Linked DNA regions of Prochlorococcus marinus str. MIT 0917. Each later gene encodes a partner of the first gene's protein in a complex. Links are inferred from orthologs where the notes say so. Each region holds a gene or a part of one and is shown in the gene's direction. Other genes may lie near its edges.

Region 1 (2,942 bases):
TAACTTCCAGAGAGTTCCGACCATTGATACTTCAAATCCATTTATTTGCAGAAATATTCCAACACCCGACGAAAGTTTTGTAATTATCCATTTCAGAAAAGGTTCAAGAGAAAAATGGGGGATTGACTTCCAATACTTATTAGGAATGATACACGATTCATTCATGTCAAGTCCTACAAGTATTGTTGTTAATGGTGGAAAAATGGGATTTGCTATGGAACTTATTCTTACACCAATTATTCATAAAATGATAGAAGAGAAAAAAGCTGCAGGATAATAAAATCTATCTATCTATATAGATAGATACAAACCAATTAAATATATTTTTAATAGAAAAAATTAATAAATCATGTCTATTAATATATGCTTTACTTTTATACTTTTATATTTCATATCTTCCATTTCGATAGAAGATATACACACCATGATAATAAGTGAAAAGAAATTAATATTATTTGCCATCTCTGGTGTCCTTTATTTGTTATGCATAGGATTATTAAATGAGAAAAAAGATATCATAGATTTAATAATCAATAATTCCTTTTCAATGGTTATTATCTTTACACTAATGTATTCTATAAGTTATATAAGTTATAAGATTTTTGGAATAAATTCATTAGGAATGGGTGATATAAAACTCTCTTCGTTTAGTACTATATGGCTTGGAATTGAATTGAGTCTTATATCATTATGCATTTCATTTTTACTTTCAGCCATATATAGTTTGCATGGAATACTTACTAAAAAATTTATACCATTACAACAATATCCATTTGCACCATTCCTATCGATTGGGATATTTTGTTCTTGGATTATAGATAAGATTTAAGCGTTCTAATCCCTTTAAAGGGACTCAAGGTATTAAATTAAATTCAATCACAAAAAATCTGTGTCATTATTCGACTGGTTTGCTGATAGAAGGAAAGGCCAGTTTGTTGGCAAAGTCACTCAGGAATCTGAAGAAAGTGATGGACTATGGGAAAAATGTCCAGAATGTGGGCAAGTAGTTTATAGAAAAGATTTAATAGACAATTGCAGTGTTTGTAGTAATTGTGGGCATCACAATCGAATAGATAGCGAAGAGAGAATAAGAATAATTACTGATCCAAATACATTCAAATCAATCAATAATCATTTAACTCCAGTTGACCCTCTGGGTTTTAAAGATCGACGAGCTTACGCAGATAGGCTCAGAGAAAGCCAAGCTAGCACTGGTCTAAAAGATGGAGTTTTAACAGGGACATGCGAAGTTAATTCTATTCCTATGGCATTAGCCGTGATGGATTTCAGATTCATGGGTGGCTCAATGGGATCTGTTGTAGGAGAGAAGATCACAAGACTTATCGAACACTCAACCAAAGAGAAATTGCCATTGCTAATTGTTTGCGCATCGGGTGGTGCTCGAATGCAAGAAGGAATGTTAAGCCTTATGCAAATGGCAAAAATTTCAGGAGCGCTTGAGCGACATAGAGATGCTCAGTTACTTTATATGCCTTTACTTACACATCCCACCACTGGAGGCGTTACAGCTAGTTTTGCCATGCTTGGAGATTTAATACTTGCAGAACCCAAAGCACTTATTGGATTTGCAGGAAGAAGAGTAATTGAACAAACACTTAGAGAAAAACTTCCTGATAATTTCCAAACAGCTGAATATCTTCAAGATCATGGTTTCGTAGATACCATTGTCCCTAGGACAGAACTTAAAGAAACTTTGGCAAAGATACTTCGATTACATAAGACACAAGAAGTAAAGTTACAAACTAATGCATAAAACGAATCGAAGGTTAAAAATAAACTTGATTATCTTGTGAATATCTTAGTCCTAATATTAATTATTTTATTTAATAGGACAAACATAATATATGCGGCCAATATTAATTGGATTGAAGTTAGTAAAACGCCATCAGGAATTCAATATTTAAATAAAGATAGTATTGATATTAAAGAAAAAAACATAATAGAAATAACAACGAAATACATAAAAATCGACTCAAGTACTTCAAATGAAATAGAGGAGAATATTTACATAATGAAAATCAATTGTTTGACTAATAAATTCAAAGATATTTCAGTTAATGGTAAAAATAATTTAACCGCAAAATGGGAAGACCCAAATGGGGATAAACTATTAGATGATGTGATTTCAGATAGCTGCGAAAATGATTAAACTCATCAATTATTTAAAAGAATGATCAATACAGTTCAACCATTACGTATAGCAATTGCAGGACTAGGTTTCGGTGAAAGTGTTCATATCCCTGCAACATTATCTAATAAGAATATTGAGCTTGTGGGGTTGTGGCATCCTCGAACAGAAAGGCTCAAAGAAGCCTGCAATAAGTACAATCTTCATGCCTACGAGACCTGGGAGGATTTAGTCACTGATTCCAAAATAGATGGAATAATTATAGCTACTCCACCAGCTCCAAGATACGAGCTTGCACTAGAAGCAATAAAAGAAGGAAAACATCTTTTACTAGAAAAGCCAACTTGCCTAAACTCTGAAGAGGTAAAAGAGCTTCAAAGAAATGCCCTAAAAAGAAATTTAAAAATAGCTGTCGATTACGAATATCGAGCTGTTCCTCTGTTCATGCAAGCAAAGCGAATAATTAACGAGAAGAAACTAGATGAACCTTATTTTGTAAAACTAGATTGGCTAATGAGCAGCAGAGCTAATCCAGATAGACCATGGAATTGGTATTCAGACGAAGATTCTGGTGGAGGGGTATTGGGCGCGTTAGGTACCCATGCTTTTGACATGATTCATTGGCTAATTGGTCCAACTCATTCATTAAGCGCAATAAATTCAACTTCAATCAAACAAAGATTTTGCACCCAATCAAAAACCATTAAAAAAGTTACCAGTGAAGATGTAAGCATTTCTCAACTACAAATTAAAAGCTTTAATAACAATTTGATTCCAGTCCAAGTAAATCTCT
Region 2 (3,105 bases), 1.3 Mb from region 1 along the record:
AAGAAAGAAAGGTATTCCAATTTTTAGTTTCGCACTTTTTGAACCTGGCAGCAGAGCAACCCACTTTCCAGAGGGGAGTGGATCATCAATTTTTGCAGTTTCAGTTAAGTCAGCTGTGAGGTCTCCGATGACTGCACAACGAGGTTGAATTCGTTTTGGTAATTTATCAACAATCCTTTCGGACATCGCAAGAATTCTATTGTTCCAAAAAGGCCACCTCGCTATCCACTCTGCATATGTCATATGTAAATACCCGAACCTTGCTGAAAGTAGAACGCTCCAAAATTGATCTCCTCCTAAAAAAATTACTAACCCGTTGGGTGGCCATGAACCAAATTTTTTAGGGTTCAAAAGAAGCTCCCAGAAATTCTTTGCTTTTATTATTTTTTCAAATCGCAACCATTTTTTGGCAGCAATAATTTCATGACCAGTTGCATTAGGGCATGGAACGAGTACTAAATTTAATGATATTGAAGAATTATTTACTCTGGGTTTTAGCTCTAGCTGTTTATGAAGCTCTTTAGCGAGTGGCTTAACCCAAGTCGCTAGTTCACCTGGTCCATTGGAGACAAAAATAATTGCTAAAGAATTATGACTCATTTATTGATGAGCATCAGTTTTGAAGAATGCGGATGGCGAGACTTGAACTCGCAAGGCCAAAGCCACATGTTCCTTAGACATGCGCGTATACCAATTCCGCCACATCCGCAAGTTAACTCAGTTAAGCACCAAGTAACCCTGATCATAATGCTTAACCTATTAAGCTTCTACCTAATGGGTTTCAATCTTTGGCACAAATACTGATACGATCCAGATGAGGACTTAATAATTTTGAATGCCCATAGGCAAACTGCTGATAGCTAATCGTGGCGAAATAGCTTTAAGAATTCTCCGAAGCTGTCGCGAGATGGGGATTTCTACTGTCGCTGTTTACAGTACTGTTGATAAAAATGCTTTACATGTTCAATTGGCTGATGAAGCTGTATGCGTCGGAGAGTCGCCTAGCAGTAAAAGTTATTTAAATGTTCCAAATATACTTGCTGCAGCGACATCAAGAGGAGTAGATGCTATTCATCCTGGTTATGGTTTTTTAGCTGAGAATGATCGATTTGCAGAGATTTGCGGCGACCACGGGCTTATTTTTGTCGGCCCATCTCCTCATGCAATTCGTTCCATGGGTGATAAGTCGACAGCTAAATCGACTATGCAAAAGGTTGGAGTACCTACTGTCCCTGGAAGTGAGGGCTTACTAGATAGTGTTTCAGACGCATCCAAGCTTGCCTCTGAAATGGGCTACCCAGTAATGATTAAAGCAACTGCAGGAGGCGGTGGAAGAGGCATGCGTTTAGTTAGTCATGCTGATGAATTGGAGAATCTTTTTAAAGCTGCGCAGGGTGAAGCAGAGGCTGCATTTGGTAACCCAGGATTATATATGGAGAAATTTATTGATCGCCCAAGGCATGTAGAGGTTCAGATTCTTGCTGATCGATATGGGAACGTTGTTCATCTCGGAGAAAGAGATTGCTCGATCCAAAGAAGGCATCAGAAATTATTAGAGGAATCACCAAGTCCAGCTTTAGATCATCACCTAAGAATAAGAATGGGAGAAGCAGCAGTTGCAGCAGCAAAAAGCATCAACTATGAAGGGGCTGGAACGGTGGAATTCCTTCTTGATCGGCACGGAAGTTTTTATTTTATGGAAATGAATACTCGAATACAGGTGGAACATCCTGTTACTGAGTTGGTTACTGGTATGGATCTAATTTCAGAGCAATTACGTATCGCTGGAGGGGAAAAATTAAAATTTACTCAGGCAGAAATCAAGCTTGAAGGACATGCAATTGAATGTAGAATTAACGCAGAAGATCCAAGTCACAACTTCCGACCTTCCCCAGGGAAAATTACAGGTTGGTTACCTCCTGGTGGACCTGGTGTAAGGGTTGATAGCCATGTTTACACTGGTTACGATATTCCTCCTTTTTATGATTCTTTAATAGGAAAATTGATTGTTTGGGGAAGGGATAGAGAAGCTGCACTAAAAAGGATGGAAAGAGCTTTAAATGAATGTGCAGTCACAGGAATTACCACCACTATTGATTTTCATTTGAAATTACTTAAAAGAAATGAATTTATAAAAGGAGATGTTCATACAAAGTTCGTTGAACAAGAAATGCTGTAAATAGCTATAAAGATTAAAATATAATTTGAGTTAATACACCTTGTTGACCAAGAAACAATTCTCGAAAAAGGCTTAAGAGACCTACCCAAATAATGGGAGTAACATCTACACCTCCTATTGGAGGAACAATTTTTCGAGTAGTCACGAGTACAGGTTCAGTTGGTAAGAAAATAATTGGCCAAAAACCAGTTCTTAAATTTATTTTGGGGTACCAAGTTAAAATAATTCTTAGAAGGAACGCAAGGGTTAGGGCACCTATTACAAAACCCAATAAAAAATGTATTGTTGGAAGACTTTTAACTAACAGAGGCATCACAAAGCTCAAAGCATTATTGAATAGATGGTCTAAATCATCTTTTATTGCTTAAGATTACTCGGTCTTGCATAAGAATTAGCTGAAATGGCTTTTCATTTATTAAATTTGTTCCTTAGTGCTGGAACTTCTAGTCAAGCTGCTACAAGTTCTGCAGTTGGAATGATAGGGAGTTTTCTTGCGGCTGGAGCTTTGATAGTTGCACCTGCTGCGGCTGCCTTGATATGGGTTAGTCAAAAAGATGCATTGAGTAGATAGCCCTAGCAATCACCTATTTATGCCATAGACTGATAAGAATAAGGTTGTTTTCAACCTGAAAATGTTTATTTAAGAGGGCAAACTTGGTCAATGCCAGTCTAAATTGGGCCAGCATTGTTGGCATAGTTCTTGCTGTATGCGGAGCTGGCCTATATTTTCTTAGATCTTTTAAGCCAGCATTGGCAAGGGATTATGATGTTTTCTTTGCCGCTATTGGCTTGCTCTGTGGAGGAATACTTTTTTTTCAAGGATGGCGTTTAGATCCCATTCTTCAGTTTGGGCAGTTTTTGCTTGCTGGGACAACTGTTTTCTTTGCTTATGAAAGTGTTCGATTGAGAGGTATTTCAACTGATCA
Region 3 (3,154 bases), 1.2 Mb from region 1 along the record:
TTAATGAAAGATCGATAAATGCACCAGCCGTTAGAGGAGCATTATAACCATCAATAATTGCGCTCATATTTCCTTGGGATGTTTTTATTTCTACATTTGCTCTACCTAAAAGTCTTGGTAAATTGTCATATTCACTGGGTATTTTATATGGAAAATCATTAGTGATTAAAAGAGACTCTAGATCATCAATTGTTTTTAAACTTTTACGTCTGATGTCAAGAAATGATACTTTATTTTTTTCGTTTGCTATTTGTCTTAATTCATCAAGTTCTTCATTTAAATCATAAAGAAGATTAACTGCTTTTTCTTTATTTTCCTCTGGTATGGAGTCAAGAATTTGATTTTTTCTATTGCTTGCTAAGAATTGACTTCTTGAGGTGGCTTTGCTAACAGCTGACCATCTACTTCCTCGAAGATCGTCGCTAGTATCTTCAAGTTTGTTTTGTAATTCACGTAATTCTTTTTGCTCAATCGGTAAAGAATTTCTTAATATTGCATATGGATCTTTTAGTCGATTACCATTTGGAAGGCTTGCAACAGCAGGGTCAATCCATGGAGAGCTCAACGAAAATAGGATTGTTAGCAGGGCAAGAATGCAAATCTTTTTTGCCATATTGAATCTATGTTTTGCATGACTTTGGCACAGACTTATGATCGATTGGTATCTTTTGTGTGAATGATTTCAAGTAACGACTTTCGCACTGGCACTACGATCGAGTTAGACGGTGCAGTTTGGCGTGTTATTGAATTTCTACATGTCAAGCCTGGCAAGGGTTCTGCATTTGTCAGGACTAAATTAAAGGCGGTAGTGAGCGGTAGTGTTGTCGAAAAGACTTTTAGAGCTGGGGAAATGGTTCCACAAGCTCTTTTGGAGAAATCAAAGTTGCAACATACATACATGGAAGGAGATGATTTTGTATTTATGGATATGACTTCTTATGAAGAAACACGCCTAACAGCTAAACAAATTGGTGAAAGTAGGAAATATCTAAAGGAAGGTATGGAGGTTAATGTATTGTCTTGGAATGAAAAACCTCTTGAAGTTGAATTGCCCAACTCAGTTGTTTTAGAAATAAAAGAAACTGATCCTGGCGTCAAAGGTGACACAGCTTCGGGAGGGACAAAGCCTGCAATCTTGGAAACAGGAGCTCAAGTAATGGTCCCATTATTTATTTCAATTGGTGAGAAAATCCGAGTAGATACTCGAAATGACAGTTATCTAGGCCGAGAAACACAATGACTATGAATCTTGATCATGAAGAGCTTCATCGCTTGTTGGCAACTTTAGCTGAGAGCGATATTCAAGAGTTTCGACTTGAGGGAGAGGACTTTTCCTTGGAAGTTAAACGTAATCTAGGGACTTCCTCGGATTCAATTGCTTCTCAAAAGAAAATTATTTCAGAAGAGATTATTTCAGAAGAGATTGATCCACCATCTCAACGTAAAATAGAGGCTTCTCCAGCACCAAGCACACCTCCTCCTTCAGTGCCAGGGTCACGCTCTGATTTGGTCGAAGTAACTGCTCCTATGGTTGGTACCTTCTATCGCGCACCAGGCCCAGAAGAGCCCCCTTTCGTGGATATTGGATCGAGAATCAGTGTGGGTCAAGCAGTTTGTATTCTTGAGGCAATGAAATTAATGAATGAATTAGAGTCAGAAGTAAGTGGTGAAGTAATTGAAATTCTTGTTGAGAATGGAACTCCAGTGGAGTTTGGTCAAGTTTTAATGAGATTAAAACCTGTCTAAAAGTTTTACTTATTGAGAAAGAAGCCAAGCGTTATTTATTGCAGCAAGCATACTTTTTTCTCTTGCCTTGAACTTACCTGCGATATCAAGTGCAGTTCCGTGATCAGGTGATGTTCTTACAAAAGGAAGCCCAAGCGTTGTGTTAACAGCCTCATCAAAGGCGATCAGCTTGACCGGTATAAGAGCTTGATCGTGATAGAAAGCGAGTATTCCGTCAGGTGCATTATTTTCAAAGGAGGTGTCATGCCATGCTTTTGCTGATGAAATCCAGCAGCTATCTGGAGGGATAGGCCCACTAATTTTGATAGCTGGATTATCTAATTTCCATTCATTTATAGTAGGAATAATTAAGTTTTTTTCTTCGGTTCCAATTTTTCCGTCTTCTCCAGCATGTGGATTTAAGCCCGCTATATGTATTAATGGTTTTTCTTTGAACTTAAGACAGAAATGCAATAAGGCATCTAACTTAAATCTAATTAATTCTTTTGTTAAACTATCATTGATTTTGTTAAGAGGTATATGTGTTGTAGCCAATAAAGTATTAAATCTCCACCCATTGTTTGGTGATCTTGCTGTAAAAAGCATAGAAGTTCTTTTATTAGTTAACTTACCTAATAATTCAGTTTGCCCTGCAAAGTCATGACCAGCTTTATACCAGGCAATTTTTGAAATAGGAGCTGTAACTAGAGCATTAGCTTTCCCTTCTAAAAGTATATTAGTTGCATTACAAAGCCATTGAAAGCTAGCTGACCCAGAATATGCATCGACTATTCCTGGAATAACTTTCTTTGTTAATGGAATATCAATAATATCAAGCTTATGTGGATCAGGGATATTATTGAATCCATGTTTAATTAACTTTGAACAAGTTTTAAAAATATTATTTTTGCAACCTACAAGTAAAGGCTCTATATTTTTATTTAAGTTCTTAGATCCAAGAGCTTTTAATGTTATTTCAGTTCCTATTCCTGCAGGATCTCCTAATGAAATAATAAGTTTGTTTTTATTTTTTGTTAATTTTTTAAAATCTTTCATTTGCAATAAGTTTTTTTGATTGAAATTTTTTAGCTTAAGAAAAGCTTTTAGTAAGGTTTAAACTAATAAATTTGAGGAAGTTTTGTAAAAAATAGTGAATAAAGATAATATTAAAAATAAAGAATATTAATTCATTTTTAATTGTGAGAAACAATTTTTTAATCCAGATTTAAAACTAGGATAAATTAGAGGATAACCAAGTATTTTGCATAATAACTTGTTATCAACTTTTCGATTTTCTTCCCAAAAAGATAGCGCCATTGGGCTCATTGTTTCTTTTGCAATTTCAAAAGGTACCTTTGATGGTATAGATTTTTTAGCTATTTTTGCTGCGAATGCAATAACTTCAAGATTATTTGTTGGTAAGTTATCA

Evidence for each region.
Region 2: the proteins of accD (region 1) and accC are in contact, whole or in part, in a solved structure (PDB 8UXZ), measured with the Escherichia coli proteins. The link is inferred for Prochlorococcus marinus str. MIT 0917 from one-to-one orthologs.
Region 3: the proteins of accD (region 1) and accB are in contact, whole or in part, in a solved structure (PDB 8UXZ), measured with the Escherichia coli proteins. The link is inferred for Prochlorococcus marinus str. MIT 0917 from one-to-one orthologs.

What each region holds. Positions count from the first base shown.
Region 1 is NZ_CP114784.1:196,627-199,568, reverse strand. Bases 53-2,831 are described here. They hold accD (acetyl-CoA carboxylase, carboxyltransferase subunit beta), read left to right. Parts: upstream 53-889; coding sequence 890-1,774; downstream 1,775-2,831. Other genes in these bases: O5637_RS01035 (Gfo/Idh/MocA family protein), read left to right, coding at 2,192-2,831; O5637_RS01040 (hypothetical protein), read left to right, coding at 1,811-2,170; O5637_RS01050 (prepilin peptidase), read left to right, coding at 350-829; O5637_RS01055 (phosphoribulokinase), read left to right, coding at 53-277. Also shown: more of O5637_RS01055, read left to right, coding at 1-52; more of O5637_RS01035, read left to right, coding at 2,832-2,942.
Region 2 is NZ_CP114784.1:1,458,761-1,461,865, forward strand. The notes cover bases 66-3,007. They hold accC (acetyl-CoA carboxylase biotin carboxylase subunit), read left to right. Parts: upstream 66-835; coding sequence 836-2,179; downstream 2,180-3,007. Other genes in these bases: O5637_RS08140 (glycosyl transferase), read right to left, coding at 66-600; O5637_RS08155 (YggT family protein), read right to left, coding at 2,193-2,492; psbX (photosystem II reaction center protein PsbX), read left to right, coding at 2,580-2,750; O5637_RS08165 (Ycf66 family protein), read left to right, coding at 2,834-3,007. Outside these bases: more of O5637_RS08140, read right to left, coding at 1-65; more of O5637_RS08165, read left to right, coding at 3,008-3,105. UniProt on the Escherichia coli protein: This protein is a component of the acetyl coenzyme A carboxylase complex; first, biotin carboxylase catalyzes the carboxylation of the carrier protein and then the transcarboxylase transfers the carboxyl group to form malonyl-CoA.
Region 3 is NZ_CP114784.1:1,348,462-1,351,615, forward strand. Bases 1-2,991 are described here. They hold accB (acetyl-CoA carboxylase biotin carboxyl carrier protein), read left to right. Parts: upstream 1-1,236; coding sequence 1,237-1,746; downstream 1,747-2,991. Other genes in these bases: O5637_RS07605 (peptidylprolyl isomerase), read right to left, coding at 1-613; efp (elongation factor P), read left to right, coding at 677-1,240; pdxA (4-hydroxythreonine-4-phosphate dehydrogenase PdxA), read right to left, coding at 1,756-2,781; O5637_RS07625 (SDR family NAD(P)-dependent oxidoreductase), read right to left, coding at 2,908-2,991. Outside these bases: more of O5637_RS07625, read right to left, coding at 2,992-3,154. UniProt on the Escherichia coli protein: This protein is a component of the acetyl coenzyme A carboxylase complex; first, biotin carboxylase catalyzes the carboxylation of the carrier protein and then the transcarboxylase transfers the carboxyl group to form malonyl-CoA.